One region of the Rossellomorea oryzaecorticis genome, then DNA from elsewhere that is predicted to be linked to it. Evidence: predicted binding sites of a transcription regulator. Region 1 holds the regulator's gene; the other holds the start of a gene.
What was found. Region 1 encodes LexA, which represses DNA repair genes until DNA is damaged. Its sites were predicted from a motif close to CGAACATATGTTCG; they were not measured.
Positions count from the first base shown of each region.

Region 1 (5,993 bases):
GGAATTACAACAAATGGCAAAGTATACTCGTGACGATGTGATCAGATTAGCGAATGAGGAGGGTGTTAAATTCATCCGTCTGCAATTCACAGACATTTTAGGGACAATCAAAAATGTTGAGATCCCTTTCAGTCAGCTTGAGAAAGCATTGGATAATAAAATGATGTTTGACGGATCTTCAATTGAAGGCTTCGTACGAATCGAAGAATCAGATATGTATCTATTCCCTGACCTGGACACATGGCTTGTATTCCCATGGACTGCAGAAAAAGGGAAAGTTGCACGTTTGATCTGTGATATTTACAATCCGGATGGGACACCTTTCGAAGGTGATCCGCGTAACAACCTGAAGCGAGTATTGAAAGAAATGGAAGAGCTTGGATTCTCTGATTTCAATCTTGGGCCTGAACCGGAATTCTTCCTTTTCAAGCTGGATGTAAATGGTGAACCTACACTTGAGCTGAATGATAATGGCGGTTATTTCGACCTTGCACCTACAGACCTGGGTGAAAACTGCCGCCGTGATATCGCACTTGAGTTAGAAGAAATGGGCTTTGAAATCGAAGCTTCCCACCATGAGGTAGCGCCTGGGCAGCATGAAATCGACTTTAAATATGCAAGTGCCCTTAAAGCTTGTGATGATATCCAGACATTTAAATTGGTTGTAAAAACAATTGCACGTAAACACGGACTTCATGCAACGTTTATGCCGAAACCTTTATTCGGTGTGAATGGTTCCGGGATGCACTGTAATATGTCGTTATTTAAGGATGGCAAAAATGCATTCTTTGATGAAAAAGGAGACCTTCAATTAAGTGAGACAGCTCGTCAATTCCTTGCAGGTACAATCAAGCATGCCACTGCATTTACGGCGATCACGAATCCGACGGTAAACTCCTATAAACGATTGGTTCCTGGATACGAAGCTCCATGTTACGTAGCGTGGTCTGCTCAAAATAGAAGTCCTTTAATCCGTATCCCGGCTTCCCGCGGAATCAGTACACGTGTTGAAGTCAGAAGTGTCGATCCGGCAGCTAACCCATATCTGGCTATGTCTGTCCTTCTTGCGGCTGGTCTGGATGGAATCAAAAATAATCTTGATGCACCGGCTCCGATTGACCGCAATATCTATGTAATGGATAAAAAGGAACGTGAAGAAGCGGGTATCATTGATCTACCTGCTACTTTATATGCAGCATTGGAAGAACTGAAAAAAGACGAAGTAATCATCAAATCCCTTGGGGGGCACATCTTCGAACACTTTGTGGAAGCGAAGGAGATCGAATGGGATATGTTCCGTACTCAAGTTCACCCTTGGGAAAGAGAACAGTATATCCAAATGTACTAAGATGGACTTTTATAGCATTAAAGCCAGCGCATTCTTCAGCGCTGGCTTTTTTTTGCGTATGGCGGACAAAACAAAAAAACGCTGATTCCAGCGTTTTTTTTTGATAATTAATGAACCTGGCGATAAACACCAATAACTTTACCGAGGATAGAAACATTTCGTAATATGATTGGACCCATTGTCGAGTTTTCCGGCTGGAGTCTGACATAATCCTTTTCTTTGAAGAAGCGTTTTACTGTCGCTTCGTCTTCTTCCGTCATGGCGACGACGATATCTCCGTTGTTGGCCGTCTGCTGTTGTCTTACAATGACGAAGTCCCCGTCGAGAATTCCGGCTTCTATCATACTGTCCCCCATGATTTCGAGCATGAAAACCTGCTCATCTGAAGGAGCCAGACGTTCGGGAAGAGGAAAGAATTCCTCAACGTTTTCGACAGCCGTAATCGGCTGTCCGGCAGTTACCTTACCGATCAAGGGCACGTTTACAACTTTCTGGCGTGGAATTGTATCTTCTTCCAGATCAAGTATCTCTATTGCCCTTGGCTTGGTGGGATCACGCCGGATAAGCCCTTTGCTCTCGAGCCTTGCAAGATGACCGTGGACCGTTGAACTTGAAGCCAAACCGACAGCTTCACCTATTTCCCGGACTGATGGCGGATAACCTTTTTCTTTAACAGATACTTTAATGTATTGAAGTATGTCTTGCTGTCGTTTAGACAATTTAGTCATGTACACGCACCTCTATTATCGATCTTATGTTCCCATTATAGCATGTCTTTCCAACTGATACAAACATAAGTTCGAATTTTTCGGTTGACACCAAACGGATGTTCGTATTACAATCTAGTTACAAACAAACAGAACAAACATTCGTATGGAGGTCATTTATATGTTAACACAAATTTGGAATCGTTTTTCTTATATAATCATTCTTTTTGTATTATCTTTTTTATCAGCGGGTTACTTAGTGGTATCGGGGGGGAGCGATCCTTCATATGAGACGGTCACCGTCAATAAGGGGGATACTCTCTGGACGATTGCTGAGAAGTTTGAAGGGGAATACAATATGACGAGGGAAGAGTTCATCGAATGGGTGGGACATGAAAATGATTTAATCTCCTTCGCGATAGAGCCTGGGATGTCATTGATTTTGCCGGTCGAAGCATCTTCATATTCCACCCAATCCGATATACAGCTTGCGATGAATAATAAGTAGAGGGTGAATGTCTATATGAAAGCAGCAATTTACTGCAGAGTGAGCACAAAAAAAGATACGCAGGAGACTTCACTGGAAAGACAGGAAGCAGAATTGTTAAAGCTTGCAGAAGAACATCACTTTGATGTGGAGGCAGTGATAAAGGATCAGGCCAGTGGGTTTGAACTGGATCGACCGGGTGTACTTACCCTTCTGGACTTGATAAAGGATGGTTCGATTGATGCAGTTCTGATCCAGGATGAAACGAGAATTGGCAGGGGGAATGCTAAAATAGCCCTGATACATTGCATACTGAAAGAAGATATCAAGATTATCAGTCAGACTCACAGCGGCGAACTGCATTTATCAGAGTCAGACTCGATGGTCATCAACATAGTAAGCATGGTGGAAGAATATCAAAGGAAGCTTCATAATCTGAAAATAAAAAGAGGGATGAGAAGAGCGGTTGAAAATGGTTTCCGCCCCCAGAAAAATTTGAAAAACAGAGGAAATCTGGAGGGAAGGGAAAGAATAGAAGTTCCCGTGGAGGAAATTGTGCGATTAAGAAGTAATGAACTGACATTTGCAGAAATTGCAGCTACCCTGAGAGGGTTCGGATATAATATATCAAAGGCCACGGTACATAGGAGATATAAAGAGTATATGGACTCCGTCAAGGAAACATAACCCTTGTCAATGAAGCTCTTATCTAGTAACATATCGGTATATTTATTGAAGCAATGTACTGGATAAAAGCTGTAAAGGAGTTTTCATAGATGCTATCTAAGAAAAAGATGAACAGGATAAATGAACTTGCCAAGAAGTCAAAAGAGAGCGGACTGACTGACAGTGAAGCGAAAGAACAAACAAAATTAAGAAAAGAATATCTTGAAACATTCCGTCAGTCAATGAAAGGCACCATCGAGAACACACGCATTTTCGACACCGACGGCAATGAAGTCACCCCAAAAAAAATTAAAGACATCCAAAACAAACGCAAAATGCATTAATCTGAAACAAGGATTATAACAAATGTGAGTTGTCTAAGTAAATATTCAAACTAATCTTTTCCCTCGGGATTTAGGTTAGTTTGTTTTTTATTTATACTCACAGTTTTTAGCTTGTTCCCGCGGTTGATTGGAGTACAAGACGGAGACTCCTGCGGAAAGAGTAGCTAATGTGAGACCCCGCAGGAACGAAGTGACGAGTTATCATGAACGAAACTAGCTCCTTACACGTAACATCGTAGGTTAATTTGGTAAAAATGTTTTTAGGAAAACCACATACCAAATCAGAGCTACATTACGGAAGGAGCTAGTTATTATGAAGGATACCATAAAATATGTAGGTTTAGACGTATCAAAAGAAAAAATTGCCGTCGCTATTGCGGAAGAAGGTCGGCAGGAACCAAGATACTGGGGAATGATTCCTCATACTTCTGGTGCTGTTAAGAAATTAATGAAGAAGCTGGGCAGTCCAGAAAATCTTCGAGTTTGTTACGAAGCAGGACCTACAGGTTATCCGTTATATAGACTATTTTTGGCCTTAGGAATTCATTGTGAAGTGATTGCCCCATCTTTAATACCTCAGAGACCAGGAGAGCGCATAAAAACAGATCGTAGAGATTCCCTTCGACTGGCACAGTTATATCGTGCCGGTGAATTGACTTCGATTTATGTCCCAACTGAAGAAGATGAAGCGTTGCGGGATCTTGTCAGATGTCGGGAAGATGCCAAAGAAGATGAGCTGAGAATCAAGCATCGTTTAAGTAAGTTTCTTCTACGAAATAACATTAAGCCGCCTTCTGGAGTAAACAAATGGACGGTAAAATATTTTAATTGGTTGGATACACTTAAATTTGAAAACTCCCATTTAAGAATTGTCTATCAAGAATATTATCATCAGTTAAAAGAAATAAAACAACGCCTTCTTAGATTGGAAAAAGAAATTAGACTACAATCCACCGAAGGTGTACAAGCCCCAAAAATTCAAGCTTTACAAGCATTAAGAGGCGTCGCTCTTATCACTGCGACTAGTGTTGTAGCGGAGATTGGTTCTTTCAAACGTTTCTCCACCCCTCGACAATTCATGGCTTATGTTGGATTGATACCGTGTGAATATTCGAGTGGAGAAAGCAGAAAGCAGGGAAACATCACCAAAACAGGTAACCGTCATGTACGACATATGTTGGTGGAAGCTGCTTGGAGCTATCGTTTTTAACCTGCCGTAAAAGGAGAACTCAAAAAACGGATACATGGTCAATCACCTACGATACAAGCAATTTCCTGGAAAGCTCAAAATCGTCTCCATCAAAAGTATTACCGTCTACTTGCACGAGGCAAAAACCCTGGTAAAGCTATTACGGCGGTAGCGAGAGAGTTAGCCGGTTTTATTTGGGCTATAATGCAGGAAGTTGAAAGTGCTCCAAATGCTTAATGATTGAGTGGTTATTTGCGATATTATTTTGAAATGAAAAATAAAATAAAATAGGAGCCTGAGAATAGGGCTCGAAGGCAGAGAGTAAAACCGGAAAGGAAAATCCACGTGCCTCCTATGTGATAATTCTAAATAGATTAACTCACGCGCCGAGTTAGTGGACCAGGCCTTTATACGGAAAGATAAAATGTGAAAACCCACTAATATCAGAGTGCTAACCGCAGTAGAGATTTTTGCCTTCGTGCCGTATTCTTACCTTCTATTCCATCAAACAAAAAGGAGGATCAAGCCGACCTATAATAAGTTTCAATCCATTTATTCAGGATGGAAATGAGTAAACTTATCCATATTAAATGCCGGTTCCAGCGATTGATTGGAGTGCAAAACGTAGACTCCTGCGGGAAAGCGTGTTAGGTGAGACCCCGCAGGCAAAGCCGAGGAGGCTCACCAACCGCCCGCGGAAAGCGGAGTTTTGCACGGAAATCATTAGCGGTGATGAAGGGAAACAAATAAGTTGAGAAGTCAAAAAGAGCTTCTCTAATTAAGGTTGCCTAAAAACATAACCAAAATCTGTGTAGGTCAATTTATTGACGGTTTCGTTCATATCAGGAGGCTCACCTGCTACCCGCGGAAAGCGTAGTCTTGTACGGAAATCAAAAGCGGTAATGAGAGTCATCATTCGTCAGAAAACGCTGACAACTCAACAAAAATCCCAAACATCAAAGGTTTTTATTTTCCAACAAAACAAAGTCATGTTATCATTCAAGTTAGTTGTATAAACTACCCAAGAAGATTAATATTAATAATAAGCAAGTATGAAAAGGAAGGATGTCTGACCAATGTTTGATAATACAGATCAATTAGCAATTAATACAATTCGAACTTTATCAATCGATGCAATCGAAAAAGCAAATTCGGGTCACCCGGGTATGCCTATGGGTGCAGCTCCAATGGCGTATGCACTATGGACACGCTTTATGAACCATAACCCTAAAAACCCTGAATGGTTTAACAG
Region 1 covers NZ_JBJOSA010000002.1:410,119-416,111, forward strand. Annotated here, with positions in the region: gene glnA (type I glutamate--ammonia ligase) at 14-1,348, shown strand; gene lexA (transcriptional repressor LexA) at 1,456-2,076, opposite strand; gene yneA (cell division suppressor protein YneA) at 2,237-2,563, shown strand; gene ACKA06_RS04150 (YneB family resolvase-like protein) at 2,579-3,229, shown strand; gene ACKA06_RS04155 (DUF896 domain-containing protein) at 3,319-3,552, shown strand; gene ACKA06_RS04160 (IS110 family RNA-guided transposase) at 3,866-4,762, shown strand; gene tkt (transketolase) at 5,818-5,993, shown strand, end outside.

Region 2 (5,993 bases), on a different contig from region 1:
AGGCTTTGAGTTCCTGAAAGGTCACCGTTCTGTCGGGGGCATGCGCGCAAGCATTTACAACGCGATGCCGCTTCAGGGTGTGAAGGAGCTCGTCGATTTCATGAATAACTTTGAACGCGAATTGAGTGAAGGAGGATCATGATGCTGACAATCAATACGTACAATGCGATAGCCAAAAGCGGACTTTCATTAATAGAGGACGATCTCAACTATCTCCTGAATGGGGAGGGAGATCCCGACGGACTGCTCGTCCGTTCTAAGAATCTCCATGATATTTCATTCCCTCCGTCATTAAAAGCGATTGCGCGTGCCGGTGCGGGTGTGAACAATATCCCGGTCGATGACTGTACCGAGAAGGGGATCGTCGTGTTCAACACGCCGGGGGCGAATGCAAATGCCGTGAAGGAACTTGTGCTTGCCAATCTGATCGCTTCTGCCCGCAATCTCTATTCAGCTGTGGGCTGGGCGCAGACTCTTCATGGTGAAGAAGATGCAGCCTCGGTCGTCGAGGCAAAGAAAAAGGAATTCGTCGGCAGTGAAATCAAAGGGAAAAAGCTAGGTGTCGTCGGTCTCGGCGCCATCGGTGTCCTTGTCGCGAATGACGCCCTCGCACTCGGAATGGATGTCGTCGCCTATGATCCGTTCATTTCGGTCGATGCCGCATGGAGACTCTCTCAGGATGTAAAACGCGCTCATAACATCGAAGACGTCTGGGCGCAGTGCGACTTTGTCACATTCCATATCCCGCTTACGGATAAAACGAAGCACTTCGTGAACAATGACAGCTTCCTGCGCATGAAAAAAGGCATCACCCTCCTTAATTTCTCACGCGGGGAACTGGTGGATGAGCATGCGCTCGGTGAGGCATTGAACGCAGGTACCGTCAAAAAATACGTCACCGATTTTCCGAATGAAGCGGTCCTGGGATTGAAAAATGTCATCCCTGTTCCGCATCTCGGTGCTTCCACCGTCGAATCCGAAGAAAACTGCGCGGTGATGGCAGCGCAGCAGCTGAAAGCATATCTGGAGACAGGGAACATCAGGCATGCCGTCAACCTGCCGGATGTGGACCTTCCATACAGCGGCAAAATGCGGGTGACCGTCATGCATAAAAACATCCCGAACATGGTCGGAGGCATCACGACGACCTTATCCGGCTATGCCGTCAACATCGCCGACATGATCAACCGCAGTAAAAACACTTGGGCCTACACGATGATCGACCTTGACCAAAAGCTGAACGAAGAAGAGCAGAACGATGTCAAAACAAAACTGAAAGCCATCGATGGCGTCGTATCGGTGCGCCTCATCTAAATAGCATGACTAGAACTCCCTTATCCCGAGAAGAATGTGTAAGAGACACTACTCGGAATAAGGGAGGTTTTTATATATGCCAAGCATACCTTATCAAGGCTCCAGTCTATATTTCGACGATCTCGGAAAAGGGACGCCGCTGCTATTCATTCACCCACCCGGAATGGGGAGGGCCGTGTTTTCAAAACAGCACTCCCTTGCCAGTCATTTCAGGCTGATCATCCCGGACTTATCGGGACACGGAGATTCTCCGACTATGAAGCCGTTCGTAAGTCTTGATTCCTTTGTGGATGAACTTCTTTTCCTTCTTGATCATTTACAGTTATCCACATGTGTACTTCTCGGATATTCAGCCGGAGGCGTGATCGCACAAGAATTCGCCGCAGCATATAATGAAAGAGTAAGCGCCATGATTCTGATCGGGGCTTACCCGAAGGTTGTCCACAATAAGCTGAAAATGATGCATCTGATCGGGATGAAGATGGTCCGTCATTATCCGGTAAGGCTCGCTAAAATCATTTCAAAGGCCCATACGAAAGATAAGTCGGAACGCAAAGAACTCGTCCTTCACATGAACAAGGCGAATCCGGAAGTCTGGTACCATTTTTACAAGCAGTCACTGTGCTATGACGGCATCGAAAAAATGAACCGCTGCAAGGTGCCGATTATGCTGATATACGGGGAGAAATCGGACTGGGTCAATGATCAGCTGGAGTGCTATAAAGACTGTCATCCTAAGAAAGTCTACATCATACCGGGGGCATCCCACCAAATCCCGACCCTGCATCACGATGCACTCAATGCCATCCTGGCCGGGGAAGTGGAAGGGCTGGTTTCTTTTAAATAAAAGAAGGGTAAGGATACAACCCGGAACGATACAAGAGAGAGGAGAATACTATGGGAATTCATCACTATTTTAAAAGCCTGTCCGACCTCGAGACGCTCGTGCGCTGTCCGGGGAGGTTCAAATATCACGAACATAACGTGGCCAGCCACTCCTTCAAGGTGACCAAGATCTCACAATTCCTCGGGACCGTGGAGGAACAGAATGGACAAGAGGTCGACTGGAAGGCCCTTTACGAAAAATCGCTGAACCATGACTATGCCGAGTTATTCACAGGCGACATCAAAACGCCTGTGAAATATGCATCGGCAGAACTCCGCGAACTGTTCAGCCAGGTAGAAGATCAGATGGTCAAGAAATTCATCGACACCGAAATCCCGCCGCGGTTTCAGGATGTATACAGGGAACGGTTTAAGGAAGGAAAGGATGCATCACTCGAAGGCCAGATCCTGTCGGTCGCCGATAAAATCGACCTTCTTTATGAATCATTCGGAGAAATTCAGAAAGGGAATCCAGACCCGTTATTCATGGAGATTTACGAGGGAGCCCTGTCGACCATCATGAAATTCAGGGAGCTCGAGTGCGTCCAATATTTTCTCGACTACATTCTCCCCGACATGCTCTCAGAAAAATTCATCCCCCACAGTGAATTGAAAGAACGGACGGAGCGGCTGATCCAGTCAGCGGACGAATAGCGAGAAAAACCTTTCATATATAGACGTTATTCGTTAAAATATGGTTATTCCCGTCATTTGAGGAGAGTGGACCGTGTCTAAAATCATACTGGGTATCTTTTTGCCGGGATTGCTCGTGATTCTGTTCACCAGAGTCACCTACAATCATTACGTTGGACTCATACTTACCGTAGCCCTGATCGCTGCATCCGTATCAAAAGGATATACCGACTCCTGGGGACTGATCGTCGTCGACGCAGCATCCCTCACCGTCGGATTCTGGTACAGCAATCGAATGATGAACAAAGCGAAACAAAAAACCTGAGCACTGTAGACAAACCAGTGCCCGGGTTTTTCTTTTTGTGGGGATTGTGGATAACTGTTAGAGGGTTGTGAATAACTATGTTAGTTTTAAAGTTATTCACACTATGAATCCGGATTCATACACATTATTCACAGGTTTTTGACTAATATGTGGATAAAAATTGTTGTTTTCCACAATGATTAAGGAGTTATGCACATAGTTATTAACAGGATGTGTGTATTTTTCAAGCACATCTTACATCATACCCCTCCAATTAAAACTGCCAGTGCTGTATTTGGGGGAATGCCGGGAGGGAAAGAGTTTTTTGGATTTTATTTCCATTTGGTGGAATAATCCCGGAAATTAAAAGATTATTTGGCGGAATTCGAAGATTAATGGTCAGTATTGAAAGATAAAGGGGTAAAATTAAAAGATTTCAACCCGAAATTCGAAGATTCCGGATTCAAGGCCATTCATCTTATGCTTTTCGCCTCTGAATGATCCCCCTCCTAATTAATCTGGACTAGCCCCGTAGTAATTGACATTCATCCACTCGCGATGTCCTGAAATCCTGTCATAGACATGAAAAATAGACAAATCAATACCCCAAAGTTTATCCCCAATCCCTCCACACCGCTTCTCACCGTATAAAGAACCTCCTGACTACATAAACGAACTTTTGTTCGCTTTTTGTTGGTTATTTCTGTACGATATGTGGTAGAATGTGTATAGATGAATGGACTGTGTTTATTATGTGAATAAATAGGTAAATAACAAGGTACGGATTCTTTTGTACAGGAGGTTTCACGGTGAAGGAACAATTTCAGTTAAAGTCCAAATACAAGCCGGAGGGCGATCAGCCGAAGGCGATTGACAGATTGGTTCAGGGAGTTAATGAAGGGAAACGTCATCAGACGCTCCTCGGGGCGACAGGTACCGGTAAGACCTTTACCGTTTCCAACGTGATTCAAAAAGTGGAGAAACCGACATTGATTATTGCCCACAATAAAACACTTGCCGGTCAGCTATACAGTGAATTCAAGGATTTTTTCCCTGATAATGCTGTCGAGTATTTCGTCAGCTATTACGATTATTATCAACCTGAGGCGTATGTTCCCCAGACCGATACATTTATAGAAAAAGACGCAAGCATCAATGATGAAATCGATAAGCTCCGCCACTCGGCTACATCCTCTTTATTCGAGCGGAGGGACGTCATCATCATCGCTTCCGTCTCCTGCATATACGGGTTGGGTAACCCGGAAGAATACCGCGAGCTTGTCTTATCCCTCCGTACAGGGATGGAAATCGAGCGGAATCAGCTTCTCCGCAAGCTTGTGGATATCCAATACGAACGAAACGACATCGATTTTCAGCGCGGGACATTCCGAGTACGCGGAGATGTTGTGGAAATCTTCCCCGCATCTCGTGATGAACACTGCATGCGCGTGGAGTTTTTCGGAGATGAGATCGACCGCATCCGCGAAGTCGATGCCCTGACAGGCGAAATTATGGGAGACCGTGATCACGTCGCCATCTTCCCGGCATCCCACTTCGTAACACGTGAAGAAAAGATGCAGGTGGCGATCAAAAATATCGAAAAAGAACTGGAAGAACAGCTGGCGGTCATGAAAGAAGACGGCAAGCTTCTCGAAGCCCAGCGTCTCGAACAGCGGACCCGCTATGACCTTGAAATGATGAGGGAAATGGGCTTCTGTTCAGGAATCGAAAACTATTCCCGTCACCTTACATTGAGGCCGCCGGGTTCCACACCATATACGCTCCTTGATTATTTTCCGGATGATTTCATGATCGTCGTGGATGAGTCACACGTGACTCTGCCTCAGATCAGGGGGATGTTCAACGGGGATCAGGCACGGAAAAAAGTGCTTGTCGACCACGGCTTCCGTCTGCCTTCAGCGATGGATAACAGACCGCTCAGATTCGAGGAATTCGAAGAAAAGGTCCAGCAGCTTCTCTATGTTTCCGCAACGCCGGGCCCTTATGAACTTGAACACAGCCCTGAAATGATCGAGCAGATCATCCGTCCGACAGGTCTGCTTGACCCCGTCATCGAAGTTCGCCCGATCGAAGGACAGATCGATGACCTTCTCGGTGAAATCAATGAGCGGATCGAGAAAAATGAGCGCGTCCTCGTGACGACGCTGACAAAGAAAATGTCAGAGGATCTTTCCGCTTATTTAAAAGAAATCGGCATCAAAGTGCAATACCTGCACTCGGAAATCAAGACGCTCGAGCGGATCGAAATCATCCGCGACCTGCGCCTCGGGAAATTCGATGTTCTCGTCGGGATCAACCTGCTTCGTGAAGGACTCGATATCCCTGAAGTTTCGCTGGTATCGATCCTTGACGCAGATAAGGAAGGATTCCTTCGCTCTGAACGTTCACTCATCCAGACGATCGGACGCGCCGCGCGTAACTCGAACGGTAAAGTCATTATGTACGCCGATAAGATGACGGATTCGATGCAGAAGGCGATCGATGAAACGAAACGCCGCCGTGAAATCCAGATTGAATACAACGAAAAGCATGGCATCACGCCGACGACGATCCAAAAAGAAATCAGGGATGTCATCCGTGCGACCCATGCTGCTGAAGAAGCAGGGGTTTATGAGGGGAAAGAGACAAAAGTATCAAATATGTCCAAACCGGAGAGACAAAAACTTATTGCTAGCTTGGAAGTGGAAATGAAAGAAGCAGCCAAGGCGCTCGACTTTGAACGTGCAGCCCAGCTTCGCGACACCATTCTTGAGCTTAAGGCGGAAGGATGAAACAGGAATGGCCAAAGACCAAATTATCGTACAAGGAGCAAGAGCTCATAATTTAAAAAATATAG
Region 2 covers NZ_JBJOSA010000003.1:213,219-219,211, reverse strand. Annotated here, with positions in the region: gene serC (3-phosphoserine/phosphohydroxythreonine transaminase) at 1-142, shown strand, start outside; gene ACKA06_RS05285 (phosphoglycerate dehydrogenase) at 142-1,314, shown strand; gene ACKA06_RS05280 (alpha/beta fold hydrolase) at 1,391-2,161, shown strand; gene ACKA06_RS05275 (HD domain-containing protein) at 2,212-2,853, shown strand; gene ACKA06_RS05270 (CsbA family protein) at 2,927-3,157, shown strand; gene uvrB (excinuclease ABC subunit UvrB) at 3,946-5,928, shown strand; gene uvrA (excinuclease ABC subunit UvrA) at 5,936-5,993, shown strand, end outside.
Region 2: a site for LexA is predicted at 3,809-3,822, ahead of uvrB (excinuclease ABC subunit UvrB). Genes of this name have one in related genera too.